One region of the Halovibrio sp. HP20-59 genome, then DNA from elsewhere that is predicted to be linked to it. Evidence: predicted binding sites of a transcription regulator. Region 1 holds the regulator's gene; each other region holds the start of a gene.
The links. The regulator FliA, encoded in region 1, starts transcription of late flagellar genes. The targets are predictions, from matches to a motif close to CTAAAGTTNNNNNNNNNNCNGCCGATA.
Positions count from the first base shown of each region.

Region 2: the regulator FliA is predicted to act here: its motif matches at 2,232-2,258, upstream of fliD (flagellar filament capping protein FliD).
Region 3: the regulator FliA is predicted to act here: its motif matches at 2,976-3,002, upstream of RZA33_RS12565 (DUF4019 domain-containing protein).

Region 1 is NZ_JAWJUW020000012.1:44,665-51,313, forward strand. It holds gene flhF (flagellar biosynthesis protein FlhF) at 1-1,354, shown strand, start outside; gene RZA33_RS13720 (hypothetical protein) at 1,351-1,920, shown strand; gene RZA33_RS13725 (flagellar protein FlhE) at 1,946-2,353, shown strand; gene RZA33_RS13730 (RNA polymerase sigma factor FliA) at 2,380-3,084, shown strand; gene RZA33_RS13735 (motility protein A) at 3,122-3,943, shown strand; gene RZA33_RS13740 (OmpA/MotB family protein) at 3,949-4,620, shown strand; gene RZA33_RS13745 (hypothetical protein) at 4,632-5,165, opposite strand; gene RZA33_RS13750 (adenosylcobalamin-dependent ribonucleoside-diphosphate reductase) at 5,390-6,649, shown strand, end outside.
Region 2 is NZ_JAWJUW020000013.1:88,217-94,865, forward strand. It holds gene RZA33_RS14615 (hypothetical protein) at 101-442, opposite strand; gene fliD (flagellar filament capping protein FliD) at 770-2,137, shown strand; gene fliD (flagellar filament capping protein FliD) at 2,338-3,735, shown strand; gene RZA33_RS14630 (flagellin) at 4,044-5,759, shown strand; gene RZA33_RS14635 (hypothetical protein) at 6,069-6,326, shown strand; gene RZA33_RS14640 (acylphosphatase) at 6,551-6,649, shown strand, end outside.
Region 3 is NZ_JAWJUW020000010.1:76,690-83,338, forward strand. It holds gene RZA33_RS12545 (putative quinol monooxygenase) at 121-396, shown strand; gene RZA33_RS12550 (GlxA family transcriptional regulator) at 415-1,410, opposite strand; gene RZA33_RS12555 (isochorismatase family protein) at 1,403-1,969, opposite strand; gene RZA33_RS12560 (class I SAM-dependent methyltransferase) at 2,129-2,872, opposite strand; gene RZA33_RS12565 (DUF4019 domain-containing protein) at 3,060-3,467, shown strand; gene RZA33_RS12570 (nodulation protein NfeD) at 3,760-5,121, shown strand; gene RZA33_RS12575 (slipin family protein) at 5,178-5,969, shown strand; gene RZA33_RS12580 (DUF1206 domain-containing protein) at 6,013-6,649, opposite strand, start outside.

The DNA of each region.
Region 1 (6,649 bases):
GGGCGGGCGTTCGCGGGTGCGACTGGTGTTACTACTCAACGCCGCCAGCCAGCCGGAAACCCTCGAAGAAGTGGTGCTGCGCTACCGGCAGGCCGCGCGCTCAGCGGGCGCTGAATTAGATGATTGCATTATTACCAAGCAGGATGAGGCGGGTTGCCTAGCGCCAGTGTTGGATATCGTAATGCGTCATGGCATGCGGGTGTTGTTTGGCTCCTACGGGCAGCAGGTGCCCGAAGACATGGCCCTTGCCGCCCCCGGTGCACTAGTGGATCAAGCGCTGAGTACCGCGACACCACAGCGTGAACGGGTGCAAGCTGCCGATGCGCCGATGGGCATGCCGCGCTGGTCGCGGGATGTGCTGGGCCAAGGGCGGCGTTTATCGTCGCTGCTGGCACGGCTGCGCCAGCGTGTGACGGGATTTGCCGCACTAGAAGAACTTTGGAACCTAGCCGCACTGCCGAGCAGTGTGCAAGACCAGCGCCTTAATGCCCTGCTGGCGGACTACCCACCGAGCGACGCCATGCTGGGCATGGCGTGGTCAGCGCGACGCAATGAGCGTGGCTGCGACTGGGCAATGCCCGATATAGGCTTGGACACAGAGGGCGCGTGGCTGGCGTTACCGTGGCTGCAGCATCGCCATGTGGCCGGTTGGCAGCCGCGCTTGGCCGCGCTGTCAGCCTCAAACGGCGTCGCGGTGCACTTATTGCCACGCTTGCCCGAGGCGGATGCGCTCGGGTGGCTAGAGGCCCAGCATTTGACCTGGATCAGCCAGGTCGCTGCCAGTCAGCGTATATTCGCTTACCGCGAACGCCAGACGCTGCGCCAACTGTTTCACGACAGCGTGCTAACCCATCACGTAAGTGTGCGTTTTCGTGGTCAATCCATGCAGTTGTGGACCGCCTATGCTGAAGTTGAGGACGCCTCTGGCCTCGCGCTTTTGGCGTGGTATGGCGAAGTACGTAACCCTGAAAGCGCCAAGGTGGTAACGCGCCGCTATTGGCTCACTCCCGCACGCCTGGGCTCGGAGGTGCTGTCGTTACTACTTACCCAGCTACACAGCGAAGGGCTGGCGCCGTTGACACGGCGCGCTTGGCAGCAGCTGAAAGACGCCGATAGCGGCGATGTCAACGCCGACGTGCGCCTGCTCATGGCCAGCGGTGTGGCAGCGGTCGCCGGGCACCTTGATGTGGCTGACGATGACGACGCCCAAACGCTGCGCGGGGATCTGCTCAACCTATTGGGTGCCCGTCGGCGGCGTCGCGATAGCGGTATGCTGGATGCATTGGTCTACGTGTTTATGGCCCGCGATGCGATTCGCCAAATGGGCAGTATCAGTCGAGAGGGTGTGGCGTGAGCGAACAAGATCAAGCCTCAGGGCTGCGCAAGTGGGCAAATTTGCAGCGTCAACAGCAGCAGGCCGATGCGCCTGGGGATGTTGCCGCGGCGGAGTATGTCGCAGAAAGCGTCCAGGAGCCGTCGCTAGTTGCGGCGGCGTCTGCGGCGGTGACGCCTGTGGCAGCCAAACCGCCCGGGCCCAAAATTCCCCTGGTGGTGGTCGGGCTGTCCGGTAGCGGTGCGGCGCAGGTGAGCAAGGTCAGGGCTCGCCTGGGGCAATGGTCAGTGCTAGGTCGCAGCTGGGCCGGTGACCCCGACGATTGGGACATTCATATCGTCAAGGCCGAGGCTGCCAATCTCGCCCAGTTGCGCGATGAATACAGCCGGTGGGCGTTGTGGATCGATAGTGACGCCGACGCTTTTGCCGCGATGTACCGTACGTTGCGCTTGCTGCGTGAGCACGGCGGGCCGGACCGTGTACTGGCTCTTCACGAACCGCACTTGCCGCGCCAAGGATTGCTCGATAACTTGCGGGAAGCTGCCGACTATTACTTAAGTATGAAATTACTGGTACTGGCACGATGAGCTCACTCGGCCGAGGACAACAAGCATGCTAAGCTGGCCTGTCAAAACGCTAGGTTGGGTTGTGTTATTGATAACACAACTGGGTAACGCACACGCGGTAGCGGGGAGCTGGAGTACACAGGTCCCCGGGCTGATGGTGGCGATGAGTGATCGGGCCAGCGCCACACAAGAGGTCGCGCCACCGGCAGCGGCCAACGTAGAGGCCAGCCAGATTGAACGTGTTCAGTGGCAGTTTCAGTACCCTCCCGGTGCGCGCTTAAACGCCTGGCTGTGCCACCCAGAGCAGTGTGTTGCGTTAACCGGGATGCGTGGTTCTACCCGCGCACTAGCGGGACAAGTAGCCGATGCGCCGTTACATTTTCGCTTCGCCTTACACCCAGGTCAGCGGCCTGTTCGGGTGCAGGGGTTGCAGATGATTGTGAACTATCAGTGAAGGCTGTTTAGCCGCGAGGCGAGAGAATGTACACAGCACAGGGTAGGATCAAACAAAGCGAGCTATTGACGCAGTATATGCCCATGGTGCGACGTCAGGCCTTGACGCTACAGGTCCGATTGCCCGCCAGCATTGAGCTCGATGACCTTATTCAAGCGGGGATGGTGGGGTTGCTGGAAGCGCTTGGTCGTTTCGATGCCAACCAAGGCGCCACCTTCGCCACCTTTGCCAGCCAGCGTATTCGTGGCGCGATGATGGACGAGTTGCGCACCCGTGACTGGCTGCCGCGCAGCGTGCGCCGTTCAGCACGTGCGGTCGATGGCGCTGTTCGCCAACTAGAGCAGCAGCTAGGGCGGGCACCGGAAGAGCAAGAAATTGCCCAGCACCTTGAGATGCCGCTGAGTGAATACCAACAGCTTCTCAACGACACTAACAGCGGCCAATTATTGCCTTTTGAGGAACTGGTCGCTGAGGGTGGAGAGCCCATCAACCATGAGCCGGGTAACTCGCCGTTTGAGCAATTACTGGATGGCCAGCAGCGACAAACCTTGGTTGACGCGATTGAAGCGCTGCCCGAACGTGAAAAGCTGCTAATGGCGCTGTACTACCAAGAGGAGCTTAACCTCAAGGAAGTCGGCGCGGTGCTTGGCGTGACGGAATCGCGCGTTTCTCAACTGCACAGTCAGGCCGTGAGTCGTTTACGCGCGCGGTTACACGACTCGTTGGAATAGCAACTTTTACTCACTTGTGACCGGCAAGGAACCGTGAATGAACCCTTCAACGTTGATTGGCATCTTTGCCAGCATATTACTGCTGGTTAGCGTGCTGTTTTTTACCGCAGAGTCTCCCGAGAGCTTTGTCAATTTACCGGGCCTGGCGATCGTGATCACCGGCACCTTGGCGGCTACCTTTATCAGCTACCCGCTGAGAGAAGTGCTGCGCGTCGTGCGCTTGGTGGGGTTGGTGTTTCGGCGCGAAAATACCTATATGCGCGACGATATCCGCGAACTGGTGGATATGTCGCGGCTTTGGTTTAAAGGCGACGTGCGGGCAGTGGAGCGCGAGCTTGAGCACACCCGCAACCCTTTCCTGCGCACCGGGATACAGCTGGTCATTGCCAACACCAAGGAAGACGAAATTTTTGACATGCTGCGCTGGCGGATTGCCCGCCTTAAAGCCCGCGAACATGCCGAAGCGCAAATATTTCGCACCATGGCCACCTACGCGCCCGCCTTTGGCATGATCGGCACCCTGGTAGGGCTTGTGAACATGCTGGAAGTGATGGATGCGGGCGACCTGCAGGTTATCGGACCGCGCATGGCGGTGGCGCTGCTCACTACCTTCTACGGTATTTTACTCGCTAACTTAGTGTTTAAGCCGATCGCCGTAAAACTAGAGCGCCGCACCGAAGAGCGTCTGATCACCATGAACATGGTGCTCGAAGGAATCTCGCTGATTACCAAGCGTCGGTTACCGTCGTTTATCGAAGAGACGCTCAACTCCTTCGTCGCCAACTACCACGATGAAATTCGGGATAATAACGTCAAGCCGAGACCTGATTCTTCGGTGAGCTCGGCAGCGAAGGGATAGCTATCATGTTAGACCGTGATACCCGTCATGCTCTGGAAATACCGGTCTCGGCCAGTGAGGATGATGGTTGGCTAACCAGCTACCTGGATGTATTGACGCTGTTAATCACGCTGTTTGTACTGCTGCTTTCACTGACCCCGCCGGGTGGCGGTGAAGCCGCCGATACGGCGTTCATGCGTAGCGCCAGCGCTGTGTCATCACTGCCGCTGGCGTCCCTGGCCACCGGCATACAGCCGCGCCACGAAGGATTGCAGCCGCAGTTTTCAGGGCTCAATATCCCCGGGGTGAATGTTTCGCAAGGGCGCGAAGGGGTCACGTTGCGAATTGATACCAGCCTTCTGTTTCCCAGTGGCCAAGCCGTGCTCACTACCCAGGGGCGAGGCGTTGTAGAAAGCCTGATTGAGGTGCTGGCCAGTTTTGGCGGTGAGATCTCAGTGGAAGGCCATACCGACAGCGTGCCTATTTCAACGGCCCGCTTCCCCTCTAATTGGGAACTTTCAGCCGCTCGGGCGATTGCCGTTGTGCGCCATTTAGAGCGCCAAGGGTTCGACGTTTCGCAGACCCGGGCCGTAGGCTACGCCGATACTCAGCCCATAGAAGCAAACGCAACGGCAGCTGGGCGAGCGGCCAATCGGCGTGTGGAGCTGTTGCTTAGGCAGCAGGTCGAAGGCGAATAGCCGAGGGCGCTTTAAGTCGTTGACCCGCTGCCTTCACACTGGCTAAGCATCCGGTTAATTGCCGCGTCGGCGCCTTGCAGGCTAAAGGTCATGTACCACGGTTCCCGCTCTTGTTGGTCAAAACTGATAAACAGCTGCTCGCCTTCACGCATACCCGCCATCAGCGACTGCATGTCAGTTAAGTAAAAATGCGCATAAAAGCCGTCATCGCCGCGCTCGGTGATAAATTCCGCCATGGTGTCGATCACCGGCTGTTGATCAATACGCAGCCGGGCGGGCACTAGGTTTACCGTACGGCTCTCCCCCTGGTGCTGTTCAAGGGTGACGCGCATTTCCAGCCAGGGTAAGTCGCAAACTCCTGCGGTAGCATTCAGGCTCAGCGTGGCGTCCGAGTAACTGTGGGTTTCTATCGCGCGGTAGTGGCGTTCGTCCCCCAGTGAGAGCACCATTGACTGCCAATGGTCGTGGCTAACCACATCGTCGTTATTAAACGTGGCGGCGTTAGCCATGGGCGCTATGACCATCAATGAAACGGCCACTGCCATTGTTCTTAACATCGTTACTAGCATAGTGATTAACCCAAATCCTCAGTGTATAGCGAGTGCGAGATTGGCAGAAGAGTAACGCGCTGATTTTTCTATATCTGGTAGAAAAATTCCCAAAAATAGCCGCATATTGTGTAAAGCCGTGTCTATACTGCACTCCAACGCCATCAAAAGTGCGCCTGTTTGAGCGCTATTGTCACCCCGTTGTGAAGGAGTTTTGCGACATGAGCACCGCTGCTAAGGCTGTGAAGACTTCGAATGATGTCCCGATGCAGGCCCCCTCGCGGGAGATTTGGGATGCCAAATACCGCCTTAAAGATCGCCATAGCCAACCTGTCGATCAGGATGTCGGCGCCACGTTTGAACGGGTTGCTCGCGCCCTGGCAGCGGTCGAAGGTGATAAAGCCGAAGAGTGGCTGCCTAAATTTCGCTGGGCGTTGGAAAACGGCGCCATTCCCGCCGGGCGTATTCTTTCCAACGCGGGCGCTGAGGCCTACAAGCCCGCGGTGAGCCTGATTAACTGTACCGTCTCGCGCACCATTCGTGACTCGATGCGCGATATTCTCGATTCCGTCGTCGATGCGGGCATGACGCTGAAATCCGGGGCTGGTATCGGCTACGACTTCTCGACGCTGCGCCACAAGGGTGCCTTTGTATTTGGCGCTGGTGCGGGCACTAACGGCCCGCTGGCGTTTATGGATATCTACGACAAAATGTGCTTTACCGTGGCTTCTGCCGGTGGCCGCCGTGGTGCCCAAATGGGCACCTTCGATGTCGGCCATCCGGATGTGCACGAGTTTATTCAGGCTAAGCGCGAAGCGGGACGTCTGCGTCAGTTTAACCTTAGCTTACTGATCACCGACGAGTTCATGGAGGCAGTGAAAGACAATACCGACTGGCCGCTGGCCTTTCCGCTACACCCCGGTGAGAAAGACGACGTTAAAGCGGAAGACCTGATCTACCGCGACTGGCCGGTGGTTGAAGAGGGCTACACGGTGGATGCCGAAGGCCGCGTCGCCTGCCGCATTGTCGAAGTGATTAAAGCGCGGGAGTTGTGGGACACCATCATGTCCTCCACCTACGACTACGCCGAACCCGGCTTTATCCTGATCGACCAGGTTAACCGCATGAACAATAACTGGTTCTGCGAAGATATCCGTGCGACGAACCCCTGTGGCGAACAACCCCTGCCGCCGGAAGGTGCCTGCCTGCTAGGCTCGGTCAATCTGACCAAGTTTGTGATTGACCCTTTCGGTGCCGAGCCGCGCTTTGACTGGGAGCGCTACCGCAAAGTGGTCGCGATCTTCACCCGTATGCTCGATAACGTGGTCGAAATTGCCGGGCTTCCGCTACCCCAGCAGCAGCGCGAAATTGAAGCCAAGCGCCGCCACGGGATGGGATTTTTGGGCTTGGGGTCAACGCTCACCATGCTCAAAATCCCTTATGGCTCTAAGCAGTCGCTGGTGTTCACCGAGGAAGTCAGT
Region 2 (6,649 bases), on a different contig from region 1:
TTACTAGAAAAGACGCCCCAACAAAATCGCCCGCAGCGTTCGCTTGCGGGCGATTTTCTTATAGGCAAGGCACAGTCAGTCAAGAAATAGTTACGCAGGGTCAGGCGCAGTCGGCGGCCCCTTGCCCAAACATATCAAACATCAATTCGCGCCCCAGGTGGGTCAACACAAAACGGCCATATTCATTAAAAGTGGCGGCTTCACTGGTTTCCATCACTCGCTGGCAGGTTGCCCAGGTAGGCGCGGCCGCGCTAAGCGTTGCCAGCTCACGGCAGGCCAAGCCGCGTTGAGGAAGGGTAATGGTTTCCAGCACATGACCGTGGTCGTATAACAATTCAGCGGCAATCGATAAGCACTGGCGCAGGCTGCGTTGAACGTTGGCCGCGGTGGATAACCCATTGGGCGAAAGTGGGGGGCGTTGTTCAGAACGCTCGAGAGGCATCGGTTCTGAAGGCATACGATATTCTCCTGCGGGTAGCACCAAAATGGGCTTGTTGCAGCGCATTATAAACGACCAAGCGCATTAGACCAAGGTCTATTATTAAGGAGGGTGTGAGATGCTTAATGCGTCTCAACTGAGATTTCCTCATGCGGCAGGAATGAAATTAATCGCTAGAAGCACACTTCCTGGACATTTAAATACTTAAAATAGGCTGCAATTATTCAAGTTTGCTATTGAATAGCCGATAGTATTAATTAATACATCGATAGGTTTCTGCATGAGCAGCGTAAGCATTAGAGTTACGACGTTATAAAAGGACGGTAAAGCATGGCTTCCATTTCATCACTCGGTATTGGCTCAGGCCTAGACCTCAACGGCTTGTTGGATCAATTGCAAGACGCCGAACGAGGTAAACTTGAGCCCATAGAGCAGCAACTGGAAACCCAGCAGACCAAAATTTCTGCCTACGGTCAGCTGCAAAGCGCGCTTTCAGCGTTTCAGGATTCTGCTGATGCGCTCAATGACAGCGCTCTTTACGAAAGCCTTTCGACTAACGTGGGTGGCGAAGCCGTAGCCGCCTCCGCCGATGCAGAAGCGCAGCCGGGCAGCTACAACGTAAGCGTTGAAACCCTGGCTACCCGCGGCACGCTTGCTTCTACCGGGGTGGGTGCTGCCGATACGCCTATAATTGATGCAGCTGCAGATCAAACCCTGACCCTGACCTTTGCTGATAACTCCACCAAAGAGATCACGCTTGCGGCAGGCAGCACCCTTGAAGAGGTCCGGGATACTATCAACGCCAGCGGGGATTCTGGTGTAAACGCGACTATTGTTAATGACGGTACAGATTTCCGTTTAGCACTTAGTTCAAGCGAAACCGGCGCCGATGCATCAATTAGTAACTTCTCATTTACTGGCGTTGCTCCGTTTGATGCAGATCGTGATGTGGGTGATGGAACAGGTACGCATCAAAGCGGTACTGATGCCGCTCTTAACGTTAATGGCATTGCGATTACTAGCTCTACTAATCAGGTTGAAGGCGCGATTCAAGGCGTAACGCTGAACCTTCAAGAAGAAGGTGAGAGTACAGTTAAAATAGAGCAGGACACACTCGCTGTTCGTGAAGCCGTGACTAGCTTTGTGGATGCCTATAATGACCTGAAAGGCACCATTGGCAAGTTAACCAGTTTTAATGCGGAAACCGGTGCAGCGGGCGAGCTATTAGGCGACAGCACCGTACGCACTGTCGAATCACGCATGCGTAGCGTGCTCACCGGTGGTGTGGAAGGTGAGATATCGATGCTCAGTGATATTGGCATTTCACTGCAGACGGATGGCACGTTAGAAATCGATTCCGACGCACTCGACAACGCTATTTCCAACAACCAAGATGCGCTGTCAGCCTTTTTCGCGGGTAGCTCAGATGAAACCGGTATGGCGGGGCAGGTCAATACAATGGTCGAGCAATTGCTCAGTACCAACGGTACCGTGACCGGGGCCATTACAGGTGCTGAAAACCGCATAGAGTCGCTAGGTGAGCGCTATACGCGTATGGAGCAATCCATTGACCAAACCATCTCGCGTTACCGCACGCAGTTTGGTCAGCTAGATGGGATTATTGCGCAAATGAACCAAACGAGCAGCTACCTCACTCAGCAGTTCGATGCGCTGGATGCCCAGCTAGGCCGTAATTGATACTGAAAGTTAGACATTGACGTTTCTGACGCCTGCGCTAAGCAGGCGTTTTTATTAGAAAAATAAATTAGCCCAGTTAGCGGAAGATAAAGCGCTAAAGTCGCCCTCTTTTCAGTCGATAAGGTAAGTATCAAGTTTAATGGTGCACATAAGTGCGCGTAATGTTTTTGGTTTAGCCTTTTCACTGAGGAACACCCAGTATGGCGACGATAACCTCTCTTGGCGTTGGTTCGGGACTCGACCTGACCGGCCTGTTGGATCAACTACAAGAAGCAGAGCGTGGGAAGCTCGCTCCCATCACTCAGCAGAAAACACAGCAACAAGCCAAAATTTCTGCCTACGGCCAACTGCAAACCTCGCTGGATGCGTTTCAAGACGCCGTAGCGAAAATCAATGATCCCAAGCTCTACCAAAGCCTTTCCGCCAGTGTGCGCGGTGATGGCATTACCGCTACCACAACCGCGAGTGCGCTACCAGGTAGTTACCGGGTGGAAGTCAGCCAGCTGGCGACCTCGGGCACGCTCGCCTCCAGCCGGGTTGACAAAAAAGATCAAGCGCTTGATCTGCAGGGGGCTACCGCGCTCAAGCTGAATTTTGGCAATGGCGATTCAGTGGATATCGCCATTGCCCCAGGTAGCACCTTAAACGGTATTCGAGATACCATTAACGCCAACAAAGAATCAGGCGTAAACGCCACCATTATTAACGATGGCGAAGGTTACCGGCTGGCGTTAAGTTCCAAGGTAACCGGTGCCGATGCCTCCATTGACAGTTTCAGCTTTGTCGATGCCGCAGATGCGCCCGTAACCGGCCCATTCAGTGAGGCAGTAGAAGCAGGTGCCAAGCGCCAAGGGCAAGATGCTGCATTAACGGTTAATGGCATTGCGATCAGCAGCGCCAAAAATCAAATCGAGGGTGCGATTCAGGGCGTAACGCTTAATCTCGCTGAACTCAGTATGGCTGAGGGTGAAACCGCTTCCAGCACGGTTAACATCGAGCGCGACACGCTAAAACAGCGCGAAGCGATTAACGGCTTTGTAAAAGCGTTTAACGACTTAAAAGGTGTTATCACTAAGCAAACGTCGTTCAGTGGCGATAGTGAGACCGCAGGAGAGCTACTCGGTGATAGCGCTGTGCGCACGGTTGAATCACGCTTACGCAGCGTATTAACCGGTGGTGTGGAAGGCGGTGAGCTCTCCACGTTAAGTCAGTTAGGCATTTCCCTACAGCGTGACGGCACGCTAAAAGTAGACGACGCTAAGTTGAGTGACCTGGTGGCGAATAACCCCCAAGCGCTTGGCGCCTTTTTTGCGGGCGATAAAAAAGAGAGTGGCTTGGCGGGCAAGCTGGGGGCGTCAATTGAACAGATGCTCGGCAGCAACGGCGTCATTAAAGGGGCTATCACCGGTGCGGAAAACCGCGTAAAAAGCCTCGATACCCGCTTTGAGCGTATGGAAAAAAGTATTGATGCCACCATTGCCCGTTACCGCAGCCAGTTCAGCCAACTCGATATAATGGTCTCGCAAATGAACAGTATGAGCTCCTACTTGACGCAGCAGTTCGATGCGCTGGATGCCCAGCTAGGGCGTAAAAAGTAGCGTTACATCAATAGCTATCGCTTAAGCACGATAAAAAGCAGCGCTTGACGCTGCTTTTGCTTTGGAACGATAAAGAAACTGTATTAATGAGTGGGTATGTCATTGAGCTCAGCGAAGCAATCTCAATCTCTCGGTGGCTCCCAGGCCAAGCATGAATCCCCTCACCTCCCAGTTACCAACGTTTACATCTTTTTTTACCACTCCCCCTAAAGATCCTCCTCGCCCTGCCGTTAATTAATATAACGGCACACACAGTGGCCGAAAAGCGGGCCTTCAAGGCCAGTGTCCAAAGCAAGGAGTATCACACCATGTCAGTGATCAATACCAACATCACGTCGATGATCGGCCAGCAGAACCTGAACAAGTCGCAAAATGATCTGCAGACTTCCATGGAACGCTTGAGCTCTGGCCTGCGCATCAACAGTGCCAAGGATGATGCGGCAGGTCAGGCAATCGCCAACCGTTTCACCGCACAGATTACCGGCCTGGGCCAGGCGCAGCGTAATGCCAACGATGGTATCTCTATCGCCCAGACTGCGGAAGGCGGTTTGAACCAGGTCAACGACAACCTGCAGCGCATCCGTGAATTGTCCGTTCAGGCACAGAATGGCACCAACTCCGACTCTGACTTGAACTCGATCCAGGACGAAATCAACCAGCGTCTGGATGAGATCAACCGTATTTCCGAAGAAACCGACTTCAACGGTACCAAGGTGCTGGCAGGCGACGAAGGTCTGAAAATTCAGGTTGGCGCTAACGATGGTCAGACCATCTCAGTCAATCTAAAGCAGATCAATGCCGAAACGCTGAACCTGGCTGGCTTCAATGTTAACGGTACCGGTACCGCTAACTCCACCGCTACCGTTCAGGATCTGCGTGCCAACGACTTTACTCAAGTGGGTACCTCGAACGAGTATACAAACGCTAATTTCAATACAGCCTCTAGCGTTGGGGATCTGTTCGAGAACCTGAAAGATGGTGCGACCGTTGAGCAGATGACTGATAATGTCGAGTATACCCTCAATGCGGACACCAACACCTTCAGCTTCGATCGTACTGGTGTGGCTGTCGATGGTACTGCGGGTAATCTTGCGACTGACCTAGGCCTGACACCAGGCGCTGGAGAGACCAGCACCATTACCGTTAATTTAGGTGGCGATGACAAGGAAGTTAACGTTTCCTCTTCTGGTGCTTTAACCCTGGCGTCTACCGGTGAGAACTTATACCTGACCGGTACCGCTGGCTCGGCTGATTTAAGTGTAACAAACACAGCTGGGGACCCTGTCGCCACTATCGACGACTTGGTCAGTGAGCTCGCTGATGTTGGCCGTTCTGCAGGCAGCATTACGACTGCAGAAGATACGGTTTATAGTGCCGATGGTCTTGCTGGAAGTGTAAATACTACCAATGAAACCATTGCCTTTGAAGATTTACAGAATCAGGTCGCTCAAGATACAACCAACGCTTACGATGTAGACACCGATGGTGAAGGTACCGCTGCCAATTTATATGGTATCGATGCTACTAATGCAGTTTACAATGATGTATCAACAGGAACTCAGGATGCAACTACTGCGACCTATACTTCTGGTTTTGATGGTGATTATTCACTAACTTCAGGAACCACAGGAGCAACTGCATCTGTCTACGTCAATGATAATGGCAAGATCACCGATGGTGCTGCAAGCGAAATCTTCGTTACCGAAGATGGTAGCCTGACTAAAGAAGCTCTGAGTGATGCGGATGCAACCGAAAACCCGCTGGCAGCCTTGGATAACGCTCTGTCACAAGTCGACAGCCTGCGTTCTGAACTGGGTGCTGTGCAGAACCGATTCGAGTCTGCCATCACCAACTTGAGCACCAACGAGACTAACCTCTCTGCTGCCCGTTCGCGTATCGAAGATGCTGACTACGCAGTAGAAGTAGCTAACATGACCCGCGCGCAGATTCTTCAGCAAGCTGGTACGTCCGTGCTGGCCCAGGCCAACCAGATTCCGCAGAACGTTCTTTCTCTGTTGGGTTAATTGGTTAGCTTTTAAGCTGATTGATCGATATATAACGGGGCCGAAAGGCCCCGTTTTTATGCTTTAAGGGAGACATCGCAAGATGGCATGTTCGTTTTGTGGATCAGGAAGTCATACGGCAAAGAATTGTCCAAAACCGTCACGTTGCTCTGGGTGTGGTCGAGCTGGTCATAATGTACAAACATGCCCGGATGCTAGGCGGTGTAGTGTGTGTGGTAGCTATCAGCATGATAAGCGGACTTGTCCAGATCGTTAAACTCGAAGTGCACAATGGTTGCTAAGTTAGCTGTGAATTTATAGGTAAACACTATGGGATTTTGGAACAAGTTTGGTGAAGTCAGCTATAAAACTGCAAAATTTCTTGGAAATACCGCTACGGTAGTCTCTAACGGTATTGAACAAAAGGCCGGTGAACTCAAAGAACTCAAGCAAGAATATGAGCAAAAGCCTGATGAAGAGCTTGTAAACATAATAAAAAGCAAAGGTTTTACGGGCAACTCAGAGAGCGAGAAGGGTGTTGCGCGAAGAGTATTAAGAGAAAGAGGCTATATGTCAGGTTCCAAGTGATTGTTTAAACCGGCTCGGCACGCAGTTAAGTGATCATGGGGTTGTGCCGAGCCAAGCTACAAGCTAGAGATGGCCACGTCGCTGCGCTCCTCGCCATGACACTGTATTGAAGCGATCTCCTACTTGCCGATTACCCAAGTCTCTGACATCACTCATCCCATTGTTTGCTACTATCGGGCCATCTTTACACCGCGCCGGTAGCGCTCGCCCACAGGACTCCTCGCATGGTTCGCACGTCGAAAAAATCACCGAACACCGCCCGCCAACGTCGGCAAGCCGCTGTGCCGCCTTCGCCGTTGGCGCAGCAGTCGCAACAGCAGCTG
Region 3 (6,649 bases), on a different contig from region 1:
ACGGCAATGCCAAAATCATGCAGTAAAGCACACCTGAAGACAAGGCCATCAAGCCTGCCTATGGACTGTTGCGGAACCATATCATCAGCGCAGTTGGTAGACTCGGCGCCGAGGAAATCAATGCCAAAGGTCATATTGAAAGGATTTATCATCGTCCCCGAGCCGGATCTGCACGCTGTTAAAGCAGAGCTCATCAACCATAAGCGGTTAACCCTGGCTGAGCCCGGCTGCCTCGTTTTTGAGGTTGTTCAATGCACTATTAACCCTTATCGATTTGACGTGTATGAAGAGTTTATTGATCGAGACTCTTTTGAGTGCCATCAAGCTAGAGTGAAATCCGCCACCTGGGGTAAGGTTTCAGCCAACGTTGAACGGTATTACAAGATTCTGGAGTGATGCTGGATAAACCACTAATCAAGATAGCTGTGAGCGACGCCATGCACTAGGCGGCGCTTTTTCGTGGCTAGCCCAGCTGCGCCTTAGCTGCCGCTCATCACCGAATCCGGACGCTTCGGCGATACGTGCTAGCGTCCATGTCGTCTCGGTCATTAACGCTTTGGCTCGCTGCAGGCGCAATCCCATAATGTAGTCGCCTACCAGCATGCCGGTGAGGCTTTTGAATTGGCGCCGAAAATGACGCTCGCTCATGGCTGCCTGAGCCGCCAATGTCGCGATACGCCAGGTTTGCGAAGGGGCGGCACATATTGCATCTTGAACGCGATGCAGCCGTTCATCCACATGATTGCGGCCCTCAAGCCAGGCGCCCAGTTGAGGCTCCTGACCACTGCGGCGAAGATACAGCACCATCTCTCGCGCTACCGCTAGCGTCAGCGAGTGGCCGCAAGCACGGGTTAGCCAGTACAGCATGGTATCAATGCCGGTCGAAATCCCCGCGCTGGTTAAATAGCGCCCGTCCTCGGTAAAGATACAATCACGTTGTACCTTTGCTTGTGGGGCTTTGGACTGCAACTGCTCGATAAGCGTGTGGTGGGTGGTACAGCGTCGCCCCGCTAAGAGGCCTGTATCCGCCAGTAACAACGTGCCGGAGCAAACGGTCATCAGCGTATCTGCATAGTGGGCATTCGCCTTGAGCCAAGCAACACACTCTTGCTGCGCTAATGGCTCAAGACTATTTTGGTACTGCCCCGGAATTAGCAGTAAATCTTGAGCAGGAAGCTGTTCAGGCAAGGGGTCAATGCCGCTAAGGGTTAACGGCCCTAGCCACTGCATGGCGGCTTTGGGGCCGATATAGCGCACCTGAACGTCTATTGAAAGCTCGTCTGCACACTGCAAGACCTGAAGTGGCCCAACCAAATCAAGCGGCACCTGGCCGGGCATCATCAATACCGCCACCCGCAGGGTTGTGGCTCTTGGGGATGGCGGTTGGCTATGCTGTTGCTCTTCACTCACGCGTGCTTTGCCATTCGTTGACCATGTCTTGAGTAGTGATAAGGCGCGCAAAGCGGCCTTCAAGTACCAGTTCGGTGCGCGCCTTAATATCATCCGCTGACCAAGTGGTGCCGTGGCGTGTCATGGGGAACGTTAGGGTAGCATCGCTGATAAAGTCGACGCTAAACCCTAAATCTGACGCTACGCGTGCGGTGGTTTCGCAGCATTGCTCGGTACGAATACCGCTAATCGCCAGCCGTTCAATGCCTCGCTCCCGTAACCAGCTTTCAAGCGAGGTATCGCTGAAGGCGTTATGAACCCGCTTATGAAAGGTCACCGCTACGTCATCGTTAAAGTCATCAAGCGGACGAATGAGGCCACCGTCAGGATCGAAAGCCCCTTGGCTGCCGGGCTCTTCATGCAGAATGCGCACGACCGGTATATCGTTAGTCTGGGCTGCATTTAGCACGGCACGCTGCTTGGGGCGCCACGCCTGAGCCAGTGATTCTACCCAGTAATCGCGGGCAGGGAAGGAGGCTTGAACATCAATTAATAACAATGCGGTTTTAGGCTGGGCCATGGCTAATCTCATTGCGTTGAAGTGAGGTTACAGATTAGCTGTTATGTATTCTGCCAACGATGCGTTAGACGGTCACAAAGCGGGCGATTTCGGCCATGCGTGGCCAATGTGTTCTAGTGGGCAGCACGTCAAAGGTTGATTTTCAGGAGCATGCAGTGTTTATTTCTTCACACAGACAAAAATCGCATTACCTGAGGCGTTATCCCAAGGAATGATTTTTTCGTAGTCGTGCTCAAACACGTGAACCTCAAAGTCAGGCGTTAGAAGCGCAATTAACTCCGCAAAGCTGACGGCTACCATGGGATGTTCGTCGTTCCATAGCTGTGTTCCTTCAGCATTGGCTTTTTCAATGCTGAGCCGAAGCGACTGCTTTTCGCCCTCCCCACTGTAGTGCCAGCCCGAGCGGAAGGTGAATAAATCGCTTTCTTGTTGGGCGCTATGTTTAACCGATAAACCATTATCGATTTTGTCTTTATCGACCGCGTTAAAACAGAAAATACCATTGGGTGCGAGTGCGCGATGAACGCTGGCTATACACGCTTTTAACTTTTCAATACCATCGCTGTAGTGGATTGAGTATAAAAAGCAGGTAATTAAGTCTTGAGGTTCGTTGGCCTTGAAGTCACTCATGTCTTGCAGCGTGAAGTACGCTTCTGGGCAACGCGTGGCGGCGATATCCAGCATGGGTTGATTGATATCCAGCCCGCTGCTGGCGTATCCAAAATCAATGAAATGGCGCACGTGTGGGCCGGTGCCACAGGCTAAATCTAGGTGTGTTGTACCGCCGTTACCGAAAATCTGATGCAGCCTGCGAATGGCGTGACTTTGCGCTTGGTAATCAATATCCACGCACATCAAATCGTAGTAGCCAGAAAGGTCGGTATAGAGGGCGTTGACGGACATAGTTATCTAATAGTGACGGCTGAAGTAGTGTGGGTGGCGCATAGTAAACGAGCGGGTAGGGTTTGAGAAGCGGGTACTTGTTACGCAAACACGTCTCACGGCCCTAAAGAAACGCTGGTAATTACCGATACATAACTAAGACCACCGAGATTTCTCTGGTCGTTGCTAAATGCCAAGAGAGCCCTCTATGCTTAAAAAGCTGACTTTTATCATCGCCACATTGCTTCTCATTCTGCCCAGCCAAGCTCAGGCAAACACGAGTGCGGCAGAGGCGGCGGCGTTGGCGTGGCTAGAAGCCATTGATAGCGGTGAGTTTGAGCAAGCCTGGGAGAATTCTTCTACGTTGCTGAAGGTGCCGCTGTCCCCTGATATGTTGTCCCGTACCATTAGCGCGGCCCGTCGCGATTTTGGTACGGTTCAATCACGTCGGCGAGTGAGCCTTATCCTTGAAACCTCTATGCCGGGAGCTCCAAGAGGCGACTATGCAATATTGACGTTTCAAACGCGTTTTGAAAACAGGCCGCAGATCACTGAAACGATTACGCCACACTTAGAAGGGGATACCTGGAAAGTCAGTGGCTACTACGTGAAATAGAAGCATTACGTGCAATAACATCATCGCCAATAAGGCGTTGCTACAAACGGTAGTCTTCAACCCAGTACCTCTAAGCAGCTCACAACTCATTGAGCTGTTTTGCTTTACTAACCTTCTGCTTACGTTCTCTTCATGACGAAGTGCCTAGTCGGTGCTACGTTAAAAAAGACGCCTTTTTAAATATTTGTGCAAAGATTATACAAATAGGTGCATCCTGTGGAATAAAGTTGCTTTTTTATGGCACGATTAGCCAACATTTCAAGCTGGTAATGCGCGCAGCGCGGGGGTGGAAATGCAGGCCCTTTCTTACAAATCGCACTGGCTGTGGTTACTTTTCGCAGGTTTGCTGCTGGCTGCAGGGTCGTTCACTTGGCAGGCCATGGCGCAAACCACGTCGTCCAGCGCATTGGTGCTTAATATAGATGGGGCTATTGGACCGGCGACTAAGGACTACCTTGAGCGCGGGCTGCGCAATGCTCAAGAGCAGGGTAGTGAGGTCATAATCGTTGAGCTTAATACGCCGGGTGGGCTGGTAGAAACCACCCGCGATATGATTCAAGAGATGCTCAACGCTGAGATTCCCGTGGTTATGTATGTTTCTCCTAGTGGTGCGCGAGGAGCCAGCGCAGGTACCTATCTGCTATATGGAAGCCACGTGGCGGCCATGATGCCCTCGACGCATTTGGGCTCTGCGACGCCGGTGCAAATGGGCGGTGGCGGGTTCGGCGGTGGCGCTGATGGGGAGGATGGAAACGGCGCAGAGGATTCAGAGGACGATAGCAGTGCCATGGAACGTAAGGTGTTGGAAGATGCGGTGAGCTTTATCCGCAGCCTGGCTGAGCGCCATGACCGTAATGCCGATTGGGCTGAAGAAGCCGTGCGCGAGGCGGTCAACCTCACGGCGAGTGAGGCGCTGGAGCAAAACGTTATCGACGTGGTGGCGCGCGATATCGATGATCTGTTGGCGCAGATCGACGGTACGAGCGTGGTGATGGAGCGAGGTGAATACACGCTGGCAACGGCTGATCTCACTATTGAGCGTTACGATCCCGATTGGCGTACTCAACTGCTATCGCTGATTACCAACCCCAACATTGCCTACTTCCTGATGATTATTGGCTTTTACGGGCTGATTTTTGAGCTTTCCAGCCCTGGCAGTTTATTCCCCGGCACTATCGGGGTGATTTGCCTGTTGCTGTCGCTTTTCGCTTTTCAAGTGCTGCCGATTAATTACGCTGGGCTGGCGCTTATCTTGGTAGGTATCGCGTTGATCGTAGGGGAAACCTTCATGCCCAGTTTCGGGGTGCTTGGGGTGGGGGGCATCGTTGCTTTTGTGCTTGGCTCGGTCATGCTGATGGATGCCGAGTATCTTGCCATTTCGCTACCGCTGATTGGCGGGGTGGCGTTGGTATCTAGCGGGTTTATGCTGTGGACGCTAATGCGCTTCACAACGCTGCGACGCAGTCAGGTCCATACCGGCGCGGAGCAGCTGATTGGCGCAAGCGCTATAGCACTGGAGGATTTTGATACCAACGGCTACGTACGCCTGCATGGCGAGCGCTGGAATGCGCTAAGCGATGCGCCGGTCAAGCAAGGTGATGAGGTGAAGGTCGTCCGCCTTGAAGGTTTAACGGTCTATGTATCGCCCGAGTAGCACGTGCCTACTGTACGTTTACATCTTAATTAACCAATCGCTAAACGAGGTGTCCTATGTTGCTTTCGTATCTGGTTCCCGTCGTGCTGGTGGTGATTTTGATCGCTGCCTCTATTCGTATTCTTCCGGAATACAAGCGAGGCGTGGTGTTCTTCCTGGGCCGTTACCAAACGGTGAAAGGGCCCGGGTTGGTCATCGTGATTCCTGCTATTCAAAAGATGCAGGTGGTCGATTTACGCGTTATCACCATGGATGTGCCTGAGCAGGATGTGATTTCCCAAGACAACGTGACGGTTAAGGTGAACGCAGTACTCTACTTCCGCGTTATTGACCCCGAAAAGGCGATTATTCAGGTCGAGGATTTCACTCAGGCGACTAGCCAGCTGGCGCAGACCACGCTGCGTTCTGTGCTAGGTAAGCATGATTTGGATGAGATGCTCTCCGAGCGCGATAAGCTTAACGACGATATCCAGGAGATCCTCGACTCTCAAACCGATTCCTGGGGCATCAAGGTGGCGAATGTCGAGATCAAGCATGTGGATTTGGATGAAAGCATGATCCGTGCGATCGCTCGCCAAGCGGAGGCTGAGCGTGAACGGCGCGCTAAGGTGATCCATGCCGAGGGCGAGCTTCAAGCTTCGAAAAAGCTAGTCGAAGCTGCCAATGTGATGCAGGAAAACTCAGCTGCGCTTCAGCTTCGTTACCTGCAAACCATGAGCGATATGAGCAATAAAAACGCGTCCACCATTGTTTTCCCATTACCGATGGACATCATGGAGGCCTTCAGAGACATGAAGGCGAAGCACATGGCGCCAACGCCGGATAAAAAGTCAGACGACGCTTCATAGAAAGGTCTACGAACAGAAAAGGCTCCGTTATAACTAAAGGCCTCTACATTTTGGGATTAATACGGCGATAGATCGCCGCTAGCAGACTGTAGAGGCCAAACGCGAAGAGCCCTAACGCGACAAATGCAAGCAACCACCGTCCGTAGGGTTGGTTGCGCAACGTGCTAAACACTTCGTCTATACCGCCTGCTTCATTAGGGTTGATTTGATAAGCGGCAATGATAAAGAAGCAACCCACAATCACAAAGACAAGACCACGAATCGCTAGACCAAAACGACAGATAGGGTAGGCCCATTGTTGAGTTTCTGGTGGCATAGCAAAGTGTTTGTCGAACTTTGCCTTGTAGCCTTTAAGCGCGTGGGCTATGCCTACGCCAATCATAATGAGGCCAATCCCGCCTACCAGCCAGCGCCCGAAAGGTTGCTGCATCAGCCAGCTGGCCACACCTTGTGAGCCGCCTGAGCCCTCTGAAGAGCCACCGAATTGGAAGATAAGCGTTGCGGCGAAGAAGGCGAGTAGCGTATGCGTCACGGCGCTCGCTAATAAGCCCGCACGAATCGCTAAACCCGTGACGCTGTTGCCGTGATGGTCAGCGTCTTTGAGCGCTTGGATCATCCGCCACATGGCATAGCCCACCAAGCCTATTGCCATTATCGCTAATAGAATTTTTCCGAAAGGG